DNA from 4 places in the Streptomyces sp. NBC_00078 genome. Region 1 is predicted to be linked to each of the others. Evidence: riboswitches for the same ligand, from Rfam matches in the RefSeq annotation. Region 1 holds a riboswitch; each other region holds the start of a gene.
What was found. Region 1 has a riboswitch for cyclic di-AMP ahead of OOK07_RS17240 (LysM peptidoglycan-binding domain-containing protein). Riboswitches for the same ligand answer to the same signal wherever they lie in the genome.
Positions count from the first base shown of each region.

Region 2: linked by a shared signal. The riboswitch ahead of OOK07_RS20125 (M23 family metallopeptidase) and the one ahead of OOK07_RS17240 (LysM peptidoglycan-binding domain-containing protein) in region 1 are both predicted to bind cyclic di-AMP.
Region 3: linked by a shared signal. The riboswitch ahead of OOK07_RS04130 (C40 family peptidase) and the one ahead of OOK07_RS17240 (LysM peptidoglycan-binding domain-containing protein) in region 1 are both predicted to bind cyclic di-AMP.
Region 4: linked by a shared signal. The riboswitch ahead of OOK07_RS26750 (C40 family peptidase) and the one ahead of OOK07_RS17240 (LysM peptidoglycan-binding domain-containing protein) in region 1 are both predicted to bind cyclic di-AMP.

Region 1 covers NZ_JAPELX010000001.1:3,704,780-3,707,941, forward strand. Annotated here, with positions in the region: gene eno (phosphopyruvate hydratase) at 1-1,022, opposite strand, end outside; gene OOK07_RS17240 (LysM peptidoglycan-binding domain-containing protein) at 1,312-1,992, opposite strand; cyclic di-AMP (ydaO/yuaA leader) riboswitch at 1,996-2,181, opposite strand; gene OOK07_RS17245 (LysM peptidoglycan-binding domain-containing protein) at 2,377-3,162, opposite strand, start outside.
Region 2 covers NZ_JAPELX010000001.1:4,306,169-4,309,330, forward strand. Annotated here, with positions in the region: gene OOK07_RS20125 (M23 family metallopeptidase) at 193-1,218, opposite strand; cyclic di-AMP (ydaO/yuaA leader) riboswitch at 1,229-1,386, opposite strand; tRNA gene OOK07_RS20130 (tRNA-Met) at 1,746-1,819, opposite strand; gene OOK07_RS20135 (dihydrofolate reductase family protein) at 1,881-3,014, opposite strand; gene OOK07_RS20140 (MarR family winged helix-turn-helix transcriptional regulator) at 3,111-3,162, shown strand, end outside.
Region 3 covers NZ_JAPELX010000001.1:883,039-886,200, forward strand. Annotated here, with positions in the region: gene OOK07_RS04120 (LysR family substrate-binding domain-containing protein) at 73-834, opposite strand; gene OOK07_RS04125 (DUF5997 family protein) at 893-1,297, shown strand; cyclic di-AMP (ydaO/yuaA leader) riboswitch at 1,514-1,688, shown strand; gene OOK07_RS04130 (C40 family peptidase) at 1,745-3,100, shown strand.
Region 4 covers NZ_JAPELX010000001.1:5,677,376-5,680,537, reverse strand. Annotated here, with positions in the region: gene pcrA (DNA helicase PcrA) at 1-625, opposite strand, end outside; gene OOK07_RS26755 (hypothetical protein) at 775-1,230, opposite strand; cyclic di-AMP (ydaO/yuaA leader) riboswitch at 1,799-1,954, shown strand; gene OOK07_RS26750 (C40 family peptidase) at 1,963-3,114, shown strand.

The DNA.
Region 1 (3,162 bases):
ATCTGGTTCACCTTGACGAGCAGGGCGTTGGCGGTGCCCTCCTCGATGCCGCGGGCCAGGCGCTCCGGGTTGGTGACGAACAGGTCGTCGCCGACGATCTGGACCTTGTCGCCCAGCTTGTCGGTGATGACCTTCCAGCCGGCCCAGTCGTCCTCGTACAGCGGGTCCTCGATGGAGACGAGCGGGTACGCGGAGACCAGCTCCTCGTAGTACTCGGTCATCTCGGCGGCCGAGCGGGACTTGCCCTCGAACTCGTACTTGCCGTCCTTGTAGAACTCGGACGCGGCGACGTCGAGCGCGAGCGCGATCTGCTCGCCGGGGATGTAACCGGCCTGCTTGATGGCCTCGATGATGAGGTCGAGCGCGGCGCGGTTGGACTCCAGGTTCGGGGCGAAGCCGCCCTCGTCGCCGAGGCCGGTGGACAGGCCCTTGGTCTTCAGCACCTTCTTGAGGGTGTGGTAGACCTCGGCGCCCCAGCGCAGGGCCTCGGAGAAGGACTCCGCGCCGATCGGGGCGATCATGAACTCCTGGATGTCCACGTTCGAGTCGGCGTGCGAGCCGCCGTTCAGGATGTTCATCATCGGCACCGGCAGCAGGTGCGCGTTCGGGCCGCCCAGGTAGCGGAAGAGCGGGAGGTCGCTGGCCTCGGAGGCGGCGTGGGCGACGGCCAGGGAGACGCCGAGGATGGCGTTGGCGCCGAGGGAGCCCTTGTTGTCGGTGGCGTCCAGGTCGAACATGGCCTGGTCGATCAGGCGCTGCTCGGTGGCGTCGTAGCCGACGAGCTCCGGGCCGATCTGCTCGATGACGGCGAGGACGGCCTTCTCGACACCCTTGCCCTGGTAGCGGTTGGGGTCACCGTCGCGGAGCTCGACGGCCTCGAAGGCGCCCGTGGAGGCGCCGGAGGGAACGGCGGCACGACCCGTGCTGCCGTCGTCGAGGCCGACCTCGACCTCGACCGTGGGGTTGCCTCGGGAGTCCAGGATTTCCCGGGCTACGACGACGTCGATGGACGGCACGAGCATCTCCTTCATGGATGTGACGCGGCTACGGCTGAAGCGCAGTGGCTCTGCGAGACGAGCCTAACCGCCTCCGGCCGATCGGCCACGCTGCCGACCACCCCTTGAGCAGAACCGAGAGTAAATTGTTTCCGAACGGAACAAAGCGTGGACGCAAAAAGAACCCCGCCCCGGTGCGTACGGGGGAACACGCACCGGAGCGGGGAGCCCGTGGGGACGGGGGGAGGCCCTCACCTGTCCTCCATGGTGGAGGACACGGTCGGGCGGGCGCTGTGGTTCAGCTACCGGCAGGCCGTCACTTCAGGTGCAGCTGCTGGCCCGGGTAGATGAGGTTGGCGTCGGAGACGATGTCCTTGTTCAGCTTGAACAGCTTCTGCCAGCCGCCCTTGACGCCGTGCTTCTCGGCGATCGAGCTGAGGGTGTCACCCTTGACGACCTTGTACTCGCCGTCGCCCTTCTTGACCTTCTTGCCGGTCGGGGTGGTGACGGTCTTCTGGCTCTTCTCGGTCTTCGCGGCCGGGCGCTCGGAGGAGCGGGAGGCGGCCTGCGAGTCGGCCGAGCGGTTGGCGGTGCTGGAGCCGGAGGCACCGGCGCCGTTGTAGGCGGCGCTGGACAGGCCCGTGCCGCAGACCGGCCAGGCGCCCTTGCCCTGAGCGGCGAGAACCTTCTCGGCGACGGCTATCTGCTGCGCCTTGCCGGCCTGGTTGGCCTGCGCGGCGTACTGCGTGCCGCCGTACGCGGCCCAGGTGGACGCGGAGAACTGCAGGCCGCCGTAGTAGCCGTTGCCGGTGTTGATGGACCAGTTGCCGCCCGACTCGCACTGGGCGACGGCGTCCCACTCGGAGGCGGTGGCGGCGGAGGCGTTGCCGGCCGCCATCAGCGGGGCGGCGATGGCGACACCGGTGACGCCGGCGATCGCGGCGGCGCGGGTGGCCTTGGACGGACGACGGTGCTTGCCCTTGCCGGAAAACAGCATGGTGGATCCCCTCACCGACGCCTGCGAGGTGAGCTGTCGGGTTCGGGCCGGTTGAGTTGCCCGGCCGCGCACCTCCCGGTGCGCGGCTTAACCCCAAGCCGGTTCCGGCGTCGGAGGCCGTGAGGCCTCAACTGCCGGACCCGGCACCTACCTTGGGTCCCCCGCTCCTGCCTACGGCGCTTTACGCGACGACTGTTCCCGTACGGCCGCTGGCAGGATTCGGCGTTGCGGCAGCCGGGGCTCGTGTTGACGAGCGGTGACGACCGTAGACACGCGATCGAGGGAATTTCAAAGACGATCAGGGCTTCTGAGACTCATCCCACACTTTCACCAAACCGGACATTCCGGAGCGAAGCGTGACGCGAACTCCCGTTGCTTTTCGCCCTATTCGGCAGGGAGTCGCAGGGTCTGACCGGCGACGATGCGGTTCGGGTCGCTGCCGAGGGCCTTCTCGTTCTCGGCGTAGAGCGCGTGCCACCCGCCGTCCAGGCCAAGGGAGTCGGCGATGGAGGCGAGGGTGTCGCCGGCGTGGACCGTATACGTGTCGTCGGTGCGAGTGTCCGCCTTGGTCCCCTCGGCGCTCGCGCCGCGGTGGCGGCCGGTGCCGAGCGCGCCGGTGTCGACGAGGCTCCAAGAGCCCACTTCCTGCTGAACGTTGTCCGAGTCGCCCCCCTTTGCCCGGTCTGCGGACGAGGCGTCGCTGCGCTGCGCCTCGCGCGAGGCCGTCTTGGACGGGGAGGCGGAAGGTGAGGCCGACGTACCGGATTCAGCCGAGTCGCCCTTCGCGTCCTCGGAGGCGGAAGGCGAAGTGCTGGACGACGCACCGGAGGACGAATCCGACGAAGATGACCCACTGGATCCATTGCCGGACGAGTTGGACAAACCGGTGGAGTCGGATGCACCGGAGGAGTCGGACGAACCCGAACCGCCGTCCAGAATGCCCGTGTCGATGTCGGCCGAGTCCGAGTCCTTGTTCAGGCCGGAGGTCAGTCCGCAGAGGTGGAAGGCGCCGACGCCCTGGTCGTCCAGGAGCTTCTCGGCGACGGCTATCTGCTGGTTGCGGCTGGCCAGGTCTGCACTGGGGGCGTAGTCGAGGCCGCCGTACTTCTCCCAGTTCTGCTGGGTCAGCTTGAGCCCGCCGTAGAACCCGTTGCCGTTGTTCTCGCTCCA
Region 2 (3,162 bases), 600 kb from region 1:
GAGGGCGATCTTCCGCTGCGGCCGCAAAATCCCCGTAAACAAGCGGAGTCACCCATTCCAGCGGCTGGACAGCGGAAAAAAGGCAGCCCTGACGTCTGGGGTATGCCGTCAGGGCTGCCGGGATCACGAGGAAAAGAAAGAACAGCGAGAACAGGGAGAACAGGGAGAAGCCGAGGTCAGGGAGAAGCGAGGTCAGGGGGTGAGGCCCTTGCTGCGCAGCCATGTCATCGGGTCGATGCCCGTGGCCTGGCCGTTCAGGTGGACCTCGAGGTGCAGGTGCGGACCGGTCACGTTGCCGGTGGCGCCGACACGCCCGATCACATCGCCCGTGCCGACCTTCTGGCCCACGCTCACGCTGATCGACGACTGGTGGCAGAACCAGAGTTCCGTACCGTCGTCGAGCGTGATGATCGTGCGGTAGCCGTACGAGCCCGCCCAGCCGGCCTCCGTGACGGTACCGCTGTGGACGGCCTTGATGAGCGTGCCCGTGGGGGCGGCGAAGTCGAGACCCGTGTGGTAGCCGGAGGACCACATCGAGCCGGCCTGTCCGAAGGTACCGGTGATCGTGTACGACACGACCGGCAGCTTGAACTGCTTGGCCAGCTCGGCGAGTTTGGCGGCCTCGGCCTTCTTCTTGGCCTCCGCCTCGGCCTTCTCCTTCGCGGCCCGCGCCTTGGCCACGGCCGCCTTCTCCGCCTGGGCGGCAGCGTCGTCGACCTGCTTGGCGAAGACGGCCTCGGTGGCCGACCGGGCCTTGCCGTCGACCTGGACCTGCTGGCTCTCGGCCTGGGCCATGATGCGGTTGCGCAGCGCCTCACCGGCGTCCGCGGCGCCCTGCGCGGTGTCGTCGGAGCTGACGCCGACGGTGCTGAGGGCGGTGGCGGAGCCCTTGGAGGCGTGCGAGGAGTCGCCGAACACGCCGCCCACAGAAGGCAGATCGGGCAGGGAGATGGAGACCGGGGGCTTGCCGGTGTTGGCGCTGGCAATGCCGCCCGCGCCGACGGCGGCTATGACACCGACGCCGAGAACCGTGGAGCTGCGGGCGAGTCCCCCGCCGCGCTGCTTGGAGACACGGTGCCGGCCGCGCACCGGCGGTAGGGACTCCTCGGTGGGGTTCCACTCCTCCCACGGGCCCTCGTCGGTGCGGGGGCCGGCAAAGCCGAAGGGCTCGGTACTCGGCACGAACGGTGCTGCCGGGGCAGGCGGGTTGGACGCCACGTAGGCGTGCTCCTTCCTTCCTTCTCGCCTACCGGGTTAGCTGACGGGTTCGGAGCAGGAAGGTCTCCTACGCGCGTATACCCGCCGTACGTTCACGGCGGCTTCAGCGCGATTCACCCCAGGGTGGTGGTTCCCCGGTTCCCTTGCGGGATTCGGCGCGTGCGCACGGAGCCGTCTCTTGTGACGGCTGGGACGACCGCGCTGCGTTATCGAACGTTAATAGACCCGGGGTGCCGTTTCCAGCTGTTCCGCTTGATCATTAATGCTTCTTGGTCTGGACGTAGGGCCCATGAACGGCCATAAACGGGCGAGTTGGCCAGACCTCAGGATCCACACAGGTATTGACGGTATGTCAGTTGTTATGCGGAGGGCGGTCGCTCGACCACACTCGGTGACATCGCGTCAGGGAAGGGCGGGGAGACACGGAAAGGCACGGACAGGCACGGAGAGGCCCACGGAGAGGCATGGAAGCGGGAAAACACTCAGGGCCGGAATCCAGTTACTGGATTCCGGCCCTGAGCCTTGAGTAGCGGGGACAGGATTTGAACCTGCGACCTCTGGGTTATGAGCCCAGCGAGCTACCGAGCTGCTCCACCCCGCGTCGTTGTGTAACCAGCATACGCCATCCGTGGGGTGCTCAGAACCACGGTCACGACCGTGGGTCACGAACCCGGGAGATGCCGGTTCGGCGCCTTGGCCTGCTCCTCGTACTCCGGCAGTACGACGACCTCGACGCCCCGCGACGCCAGCAGCCCGCTCCCGTCCGCCTCCGTGACGAACGTGTCCGGCTCCCGCCACGCCGTGACCACCCGCCGCACCCCCGCGTCGAGGATCAGCCGCGCGCACGGCCTGGGCCGGGAGGCGCGGTGGGCGCAGGGCTCCAGGCTGCTGTACACCGTCGCCGACGCGAGTCTCGGATCCGCCGGGTCGAGCTTGGCCAGGGCCGCCTCCTCGGCGTGCACGACAGGGTCGCCGCCCTCGCGCGAGTGACCGCGGGCCAGCTCCGTGCCGTCGGCGGCGACGATCACCGCGCCCACGCTGAAGGCCGTGCGGGAGGGCGGGCACTGCGCCGCCAGCTCGCAGGCGAGGGCCAGCCAGTGGCGGTCGGCGGCGGCGGGGAGCGGGCCGGCACCGGGGGCCGTGGGCTCGTAGCGCATGAGAACGACGTCCTCGATCCGCCGGGTCTCCGTCAGGCGCAGGCGGCCACCCTGGTAGGCGCCGGGGCCGAAGAGGCGGGGAGCGTCCGGGTCGCCCACGAAGAGGGGGGCGAGGACGAGCTGGAGTTCGTCGGCGAGGCCCTGCCGGAGGAACTGGGTGTGGATCGTGCCGCCGCCCTCGACCATCAGGCGCCGTACGCCGCGCACGTCGTGCAGATGCTCCAGGAGCCGCCGCCAGTCGAGGTCGGGGCCGAGCGGGACGACGTCGGCGGCGAGGCCGAGTGCGCGCGCCCGCCGGGCACCCTGGTCGGTCGTGCAGACGAGCTTCTCGCCACCCGTGTGCCAGAAGTTCGCGTCCGGGTCCAGGTCGCCGGAGCCGCTGACGGTGACCTTGAGGGGGTACTCCGACTTCCCAGCCGCGATGCGGGCGGCCCGGCGCTCGGGCGAGTTGACCAGCAGCCGCGGGTTGTCGGCGCGGATCGTGCCCGCGCCGACGAGGATCGCGTCGACGGACGCCCGCACCTCGTCCACACGGTCGAAGTCGGCCGGGGAGGAGAGCAGGAGGCGTTCGGGGCCGGCGTCGTCGAGGTAGCCGTCGAGAGAGACGGCGGCGGACAGCAGGACGTAGGGGTACGGCATCGGTCGCGCTCACTCTCGGCGGCGGGCTCGGACAGGCAGGGCGGGCTCGGGCGGGTGGGTCTTGGTTCAAGTTTGAAACAAACCTACACTGGGGCTATGACGACTCGCTGGCTCACCTCCAAGGAGCAGCGCGCCTGGCGCGCGTACA
Region 3 (3,162 bases), 2.8 Mb from region 1:
GCGAAGCAAAACGCCCCCTGACCGGGTAGAAGTGGCCCACGCCGCGCAGGGCGAGACCACTCCGTCCGGGGGCTACGCCCGGCGGCGGGGCTTCCTGCGCTTGGCGCCCTTGGAGACGCCGGATCCACTGCGAGGGTTCCGTCCGGTCGTCTTGGCGGCCGTGGGCTTGCGCCGGACGGCGGCCGTGTCGCCCACCTTGTCCTGGGACTCCGGCGCAGTCGCCGTGCGGCCCCGGGAGCTGTTGACCGTGCGGCCGCGGACGATGCCGATGAAGTCCTCGACCATGTCCGTGGTCGCCTCCTCGGGCCAGACCAGGGCGACGCCCGAGCCGGGGCCGTCCACGAGCGGCCGGTAGGTGAGGTCCCTGCGGTGGTGGAGGCGGGCCAGGGACTGGGGGACGATCAGGAGGCCGATGCCCGCCGCTACGAGTTCGACGGCGTCCTCCGTGGTGGCGGGGCGCTCGAAGGCGGGCTCTCCCGGCGGCCGGTCCCAGTCGAAGACGTCGTCGAGCGGGTGGAGGACGACCTCCTCCGCGAGGTCCTCGACGCTCACCTCGTCCGCCGCGGTGATCAGGTGGTCCTTGGGGACCATGACGACCGTGGTCTCGGTGTAGAGAGGGATGGCGCTGAAGAACGTACGGTCCACCGGCAGCCGCAGGAGTCCCGCGTCGGCGTCACCGGCGCGCAGTGCGCCGGACGCCTCGGCGGCCGGTACGGCGAGGAGGGTCAGGGGGATGTCGGGCAGGCGCTCGTTCCAGATCCGCACCCACTTGGCGGGCGTCGCTCCCGGGACGTACGCGAGCCGGAACGTCTGGGATGCTTCCGTGCCTGTCACCCCGCCAGGCTACCGGCCGTGGTCGGAGGTCTCGAACGCGCTCGATACCCTGGGCACCATGATGTCGCACCAGACCACCCAGACCATGAAGCCCGCGACCGCGGCGAAGAAGCTGGGTGTGTACCTCGAGGCCACCCCCGCCGAGTTCCGTGAGGGTGTCGTCTCGCGCGCCCAGCTCGACCAGCTCCAGGCCGAGCCGCCCGAGTGGCTGCGCGAGCTTCGGGCCAATGGGCCGCACCCGCGTCCGGTGGTCGCGGCGAAGCTCGGCGTCTCCATCGCGGGCCTTGCGCGCGGCGGGGTCACCGAGCCGCTCACCACGGACCAGATCGACGCACTGAAGCAGGAACAGCCCGAGTGGCTGCAGAAGGAGCGTGCCACCCAGGCCGAGGTCCGCAAGGAGGGGGCACGCATCAAGAAGCGGAACGCCGAGCGCGAGCAGCAGAGCGACGGACCGCGTTCCTGACTTCGTCCGCGAGTTCTTCCGCCGACAGCGTCAGTTCGCGACGGTCGGTCGCCGTCCGGATTCGCTGCGTACACAACCCGCGGATCTGACGGAACGTCACGACGAAGGTCACAAAAGCGTATCGGACATTTCGGCCTCCAACCTTCACACGAGTCACACAAGTTGGCTAGTTTGGCAGCAGGCCGCACGAGACCTTCCGGCGAACCCCGTCGGGACGCGCGGCCTCCGCCGAGTCCGGTGTGCCCTTGCGGCAGCCGGAGCCGAGGACCCGACCGAACGATGGGGTGAATCGGCCCAACCGCCCGCAAGGGCAAGGGCCGTAGGGCATGCCTTCCGGAATCGACCGCCCGAACCCGACAGCTGACTCGGTAGGCGGAGTACGGAAGGAGTACGGCTCCCATGGCGCCGGAACGATCGTCGCGTCCCGGAGGCTTCGGCCTTCCCAGTATGCGCAACTCCGCTCTCGCGACCGCGGCCCTCACCTCGGTGGCCCTGTTCTCGCAGACCGCCGACGCCGCGCCGATGAAGGCGGACGAGGGCCCCAGCCGCGAAGACGTCCGGCAGCGGGTGAGCAGCCTCTACGACCAGGCCGAGTCCGATACCGGCCTCCACAACATCACCCGGGCGCAGTCGGCGGGTGTGCGGGGCCGCGGCGTTCCGGCGAGCGGTGGCCGGACGCCGGATCCCGACACGGACGACATCACCCGGCAGTGGTTCGCCGGGGCGCGCTCGTCACTGGGCCCGACGGCCCCGGCCGTCCTGCCGGCCGACCGTACGCCCGCCCGGCGCACGCCGGCCCGCCGGGCCGGGACACCGCCCGAGCGCGCCGTGGCACCGGCACCGGCGCCTGAGATCCGCACCGGCCGTGAGTTGGAGGCGGCCGCCCGGCCCGCGCTCGAGCTGCCCGCCGGCCAGACCCAGCAGGGTCCCGTGGCCGAGCTGACGGCCGCCCCCACGGCGGCACTGCCCGCCGTACCGGGACAGCGGCAAGGATCTTCCATGGCCACGCCCGCAGCCGCTCCCGAATCGAAGCAGACGTCGCTGCGCAGCTCCAAGCGGCACAACCAGCGCAAGATCGCGGCGGCCAGCGAGCTGCTGTACAGGTACACCGCCCGGCAGACGTCCGTGGCGCCGCTCACGGCCGCCCCCTCCCAGCCGCTCCAACTGCCCCAACTCCCCCGGGCTGCCGCCCCCTGGGAGGAGCAGGCGCTCCGCGCGACCGAGGAGGCATGGCGACTGCAGCAGCCGTCGGTACTCGACACGGGCGTGCCACCGGCCGGGGACCGGCGCCTCCAGCCTTCCGCCCTCGACACCGGAGTCCCCGCGGCCGAGGACTGGCGCCTCCAGCCCTACGCCCTCGACACCAGGGCCCCCGCAACCGACGACTGGCGGATGCAGCCTTCCGTCCTCGACACCGGAGTCCCCGTCGTCGAGACTCGTGTCGGCACCAAGGCCGACCGGGCCGTGACCTTCGCCCGTGCCCAGATCGGCAGGCCGTGCCTGTGGGGTGCGGTCGGGCCGGAGTCGTACGACAACGCCGGTCTCACCCAGGCATCCTGGAAGGCCGCGGGGGTCACCCTGCCGCGCACCCCGCACGAGCAGGCGAACGCCGGCACCGTGATCCCGCTCGCCGAGAGCCGCCCCGGGGACCTGATCTTCTTCCACGACAACTTCAGCCACGTCGGCCTCTACACCGGCAACGGCCTGATGATCCACGCCCCCGGTCCCGGCTCGGTCATCCGCGAGGAGTCGATCCACAACGCCGGGGAGGCCGCGATCCGGATCGCCGTGCGTCCGGCGTGAGGGTCGGGGACGCCGGCCGAGTCGGGACACCGGCAGTCCGGTGAAGTGCGCGGCCGCCCACG
Region 4 (3,162 bases), 2.0 Mb from region 1:
TCTTGGCGCTGAAGGACTTCGGCGGATAGCGCTTGGGGTCGAGGTCCAGGTCTCGGCAGACCAGGGCCATCAGCCGCTTGCTGTCGGCGGCGTCGTAGATCGAGAAGGAGGAGGTGAAGCCGAGCTTCTTCGACTCCCTGCGCAGGATGCGCACGCACGCGCTGTGGAAGGTCATCACCCACATCGCGTTGGCGCGCGGGCCGACGAGCTGCTCGACGCGCTCCTTCATCTCGCCCGCGGCCTTGTTGGTGAAGGTGATCGCGAGGATCTGGCCCGGGTGCACGTTCCGCTCGCCGAGGAGGTGGGCGATGCGGTGGGTGAGGACGCGGGTCTTGCCGGAGCCGGCGCCGGCCACGATGAGCAGCGGAGTGCCGGAGTGGACGACGGCCGCGCGCTGGTTCTCGTTCAACCCGTCCAGGAGCGCCGCCGCGTCGATCGCCGGGCGCGGGGCGCCGTCGCGGTAGTAGGCGTCCCGGTCCGGGGGCGCGTCGAACTTCCCGCCGAACAGATCGTCCGGAACGGGCTCCGGCAGGTGATCGTCCTCGGGCGGTGGCGGGGATTCTTCCTCGTGGCCGCGGGGGGCCTTGAGATCCGCCAGGAAGCTGTCGTCAAAGAGGCTGCTCATCGCCTTCCGAGTCTAGGGTGCCCCACTGACAGCCCGCCGCCACCCCGAGAACTTCCGCCGAATCGGGGGCCTCGCGCGCCTCGGCCTCAGAAGCCGAGGATCTTCCAGATCTGGCCGCCGGCGTCTTCTTGCCCTCCAGGACCGTGCCGTCACGGTCCGCGACCGGCCAGGCCGAGACGTAGACCGTGCCGCCCCCGGGTCGACGGCCACTCGACGATCTTGCGGCCGTCGGGGGATGCCAGGACGGCGTACGGGTTGGAGTCGACGGCCGTCTTGTGCGGGTTGCGCTTCGGCTCCAGCGCGGAGATGTCGGCGGCGATCCTCGTCCTGCCCCGGTCGATCGACAGCAGCTCGCCGAGCTTGTCCCAGGGCGGGGCAATAGGCACACCGGCTTCCGGCGGGGCCCAGGTCTCCACGCCCCAGACGCTGCCGTGGCGGGCCGAGCCGCCGTTCAGACCGACCGCCAAGCCGCCGTCGGGCGCACCGGCCGAGGGCAGGCCGTCGACCAGGCGGTGGCGCTTCCAGGCACCCCCCTCCCGGAAGACCTTGCTGACCGCCGCCGTCAGGCCGATGCAGGTCGGGCCCTCGGTCCCTCGCCGAGGCACTTCTTGCCGCCCCGGCCGGCCTCGGCGACGTACAGATGACCGGCGTCGTAGGCGAGCCGGCGCGGATTGTCGAGGCCTTGGCGATCACGCGGATCGCCGGCTTGCCGCCGGAGTGGCCGCCGGAGGCGCTCGCGGGTGCGATGCCCGCGGTGGCGGCCAGGGCGACCGATGTGCCGATGTGCCGATGTGCGATGTGCGATGTGCCGATGTGCCGATGTGCCGATGTGCCGATGTGCCGATGTGCCGATGTGCCGATGACGAGTGTTGCGCCCCTTCCTCACGGCCGTACCCCCGCACCCGCCCGGGGCGTCCGACCGCGACTGGCTGGAAGTTAGCGCCAGGAAGCGGGCGCACTCCGCTATTCCGGTCAAAGTGCGCGCACATCTGCGCAGATCTGCGCAGATACTTCCGGAAGGACCCCGTCGCGCGACACTCTGACCCAAGGTCACGAAAATGTATCGGGCATATCGAACATCAACCTTCACACGGGCCACACGAGTTGGCTACCGTTCCGAGCAGGCCGCACGACACCCACCGGCGACCGTCGCCGGGCCGCGCAGCCTCCGTCGAGTCCGGTGTGCCTCCGCGCATCCGGAGCCGGGGACCCACCGATCCCGGGGTGAATCGGTCCGACTCCCTTCCGGGGCTCGGACCATAGGGCAACCCTTCCGAACCACCCGCCCGAACCCGACAGCTAACTCGGTAGGCGGAACGTGGAAGGAGTCGCCTCCCTTGGCGTCGCACCGCAAGTCACGCCCCTCTGTTACGCGCGTAGCGGGCATACGCACCCCCGCTCTCGCCACGGCCGCCCTCACCTCCGTGGCCCTGCTGTCCCAGTCGGCCAATGCCGCCCCCGCCGCCGACGGGCAGCCCAGTCTCGAGGAAGTCGAGAAGAAGGTCGACGACCTCTACCGCCAGGCGGAGTCGGCCACCGAGAAGTACAACGCGGCCAAGGAGAAGACCACGACGCAGCACAAGCGCGTCGACACCCTCCTCGACGATGTCGCCCAGCGCACCCAGAAGCTCAACGCGGAGCGGGAGGAACTCGGTTCCTACGCCGCTGCCCAGTACCGGACCGGCGCCGCCGCACCCGACACGGCCACCTTCCTGCTCGCCGACTCTCCGCAGGACTACTTCGACCAGACGCAGCTGATGGGGCGGCTGACCTCCCGCCAGAAGAGCGCGGTCGACGACTACTTCACCGAGCAGTCCGCGGCGATGAAGAAGCGGCAGGAGGCCTCCAAGAGCCTGGAGACGCTCACCGAGACGCAGAGCGACCTGCAGACGGCCAAGTCGACGGTGCAGACCAAGCTCTCCGGCGCGCGCGAACTGCTGTCGAAGCTGACCGCCGAGGAGAAGGCGCGGCTCGCGGCCATCCAGCAGAAGAAGAAGCAGGAGGCCGCGCGCAAGGCGGCCGAGCTGGCCGAGCGGCAGGCGGCCGAGCAGAAGGCCAAGGAGGAGACCTCGGCCGGCGGGAGCGGTTCCTCCGCGAACTCGGGCAGTACCTCCGGCACCGGCTCCTCGGCCACGAAGGCCGAGAAGACGCTCGCCTTCGCCCGTGCGCAGGTCGGAAAGCCGTACGTCTGGGGCGCCACCGGCCCCGGCTCCTACGACTGCTCCGGCCTCACCCAGGCCGCCTGGAAGGCCGCCGGCGTCAGTCTCCCGCGCACCACCTACGACCAGGTGAAGGCCGGCACCACCGTCCCCCTGGCCGACGCGCAGCCCGGCGACCTGGTCTTCTTCTACGACGACATCAGCCACGTCGGCATCTACATCGGCAACGGCATGATGATCCACGCCCCGAAGCCCGGCGCGTACGTCCGCGAGGAGTCGGTCTACTACGGCGGCGAATCGATCATCCACAGCGTGGTGCGGCCGGCCTGACGCACCCGGGAGCGGGGCACGCGCGCGTGCAGGTGTTTTTGGACCCGC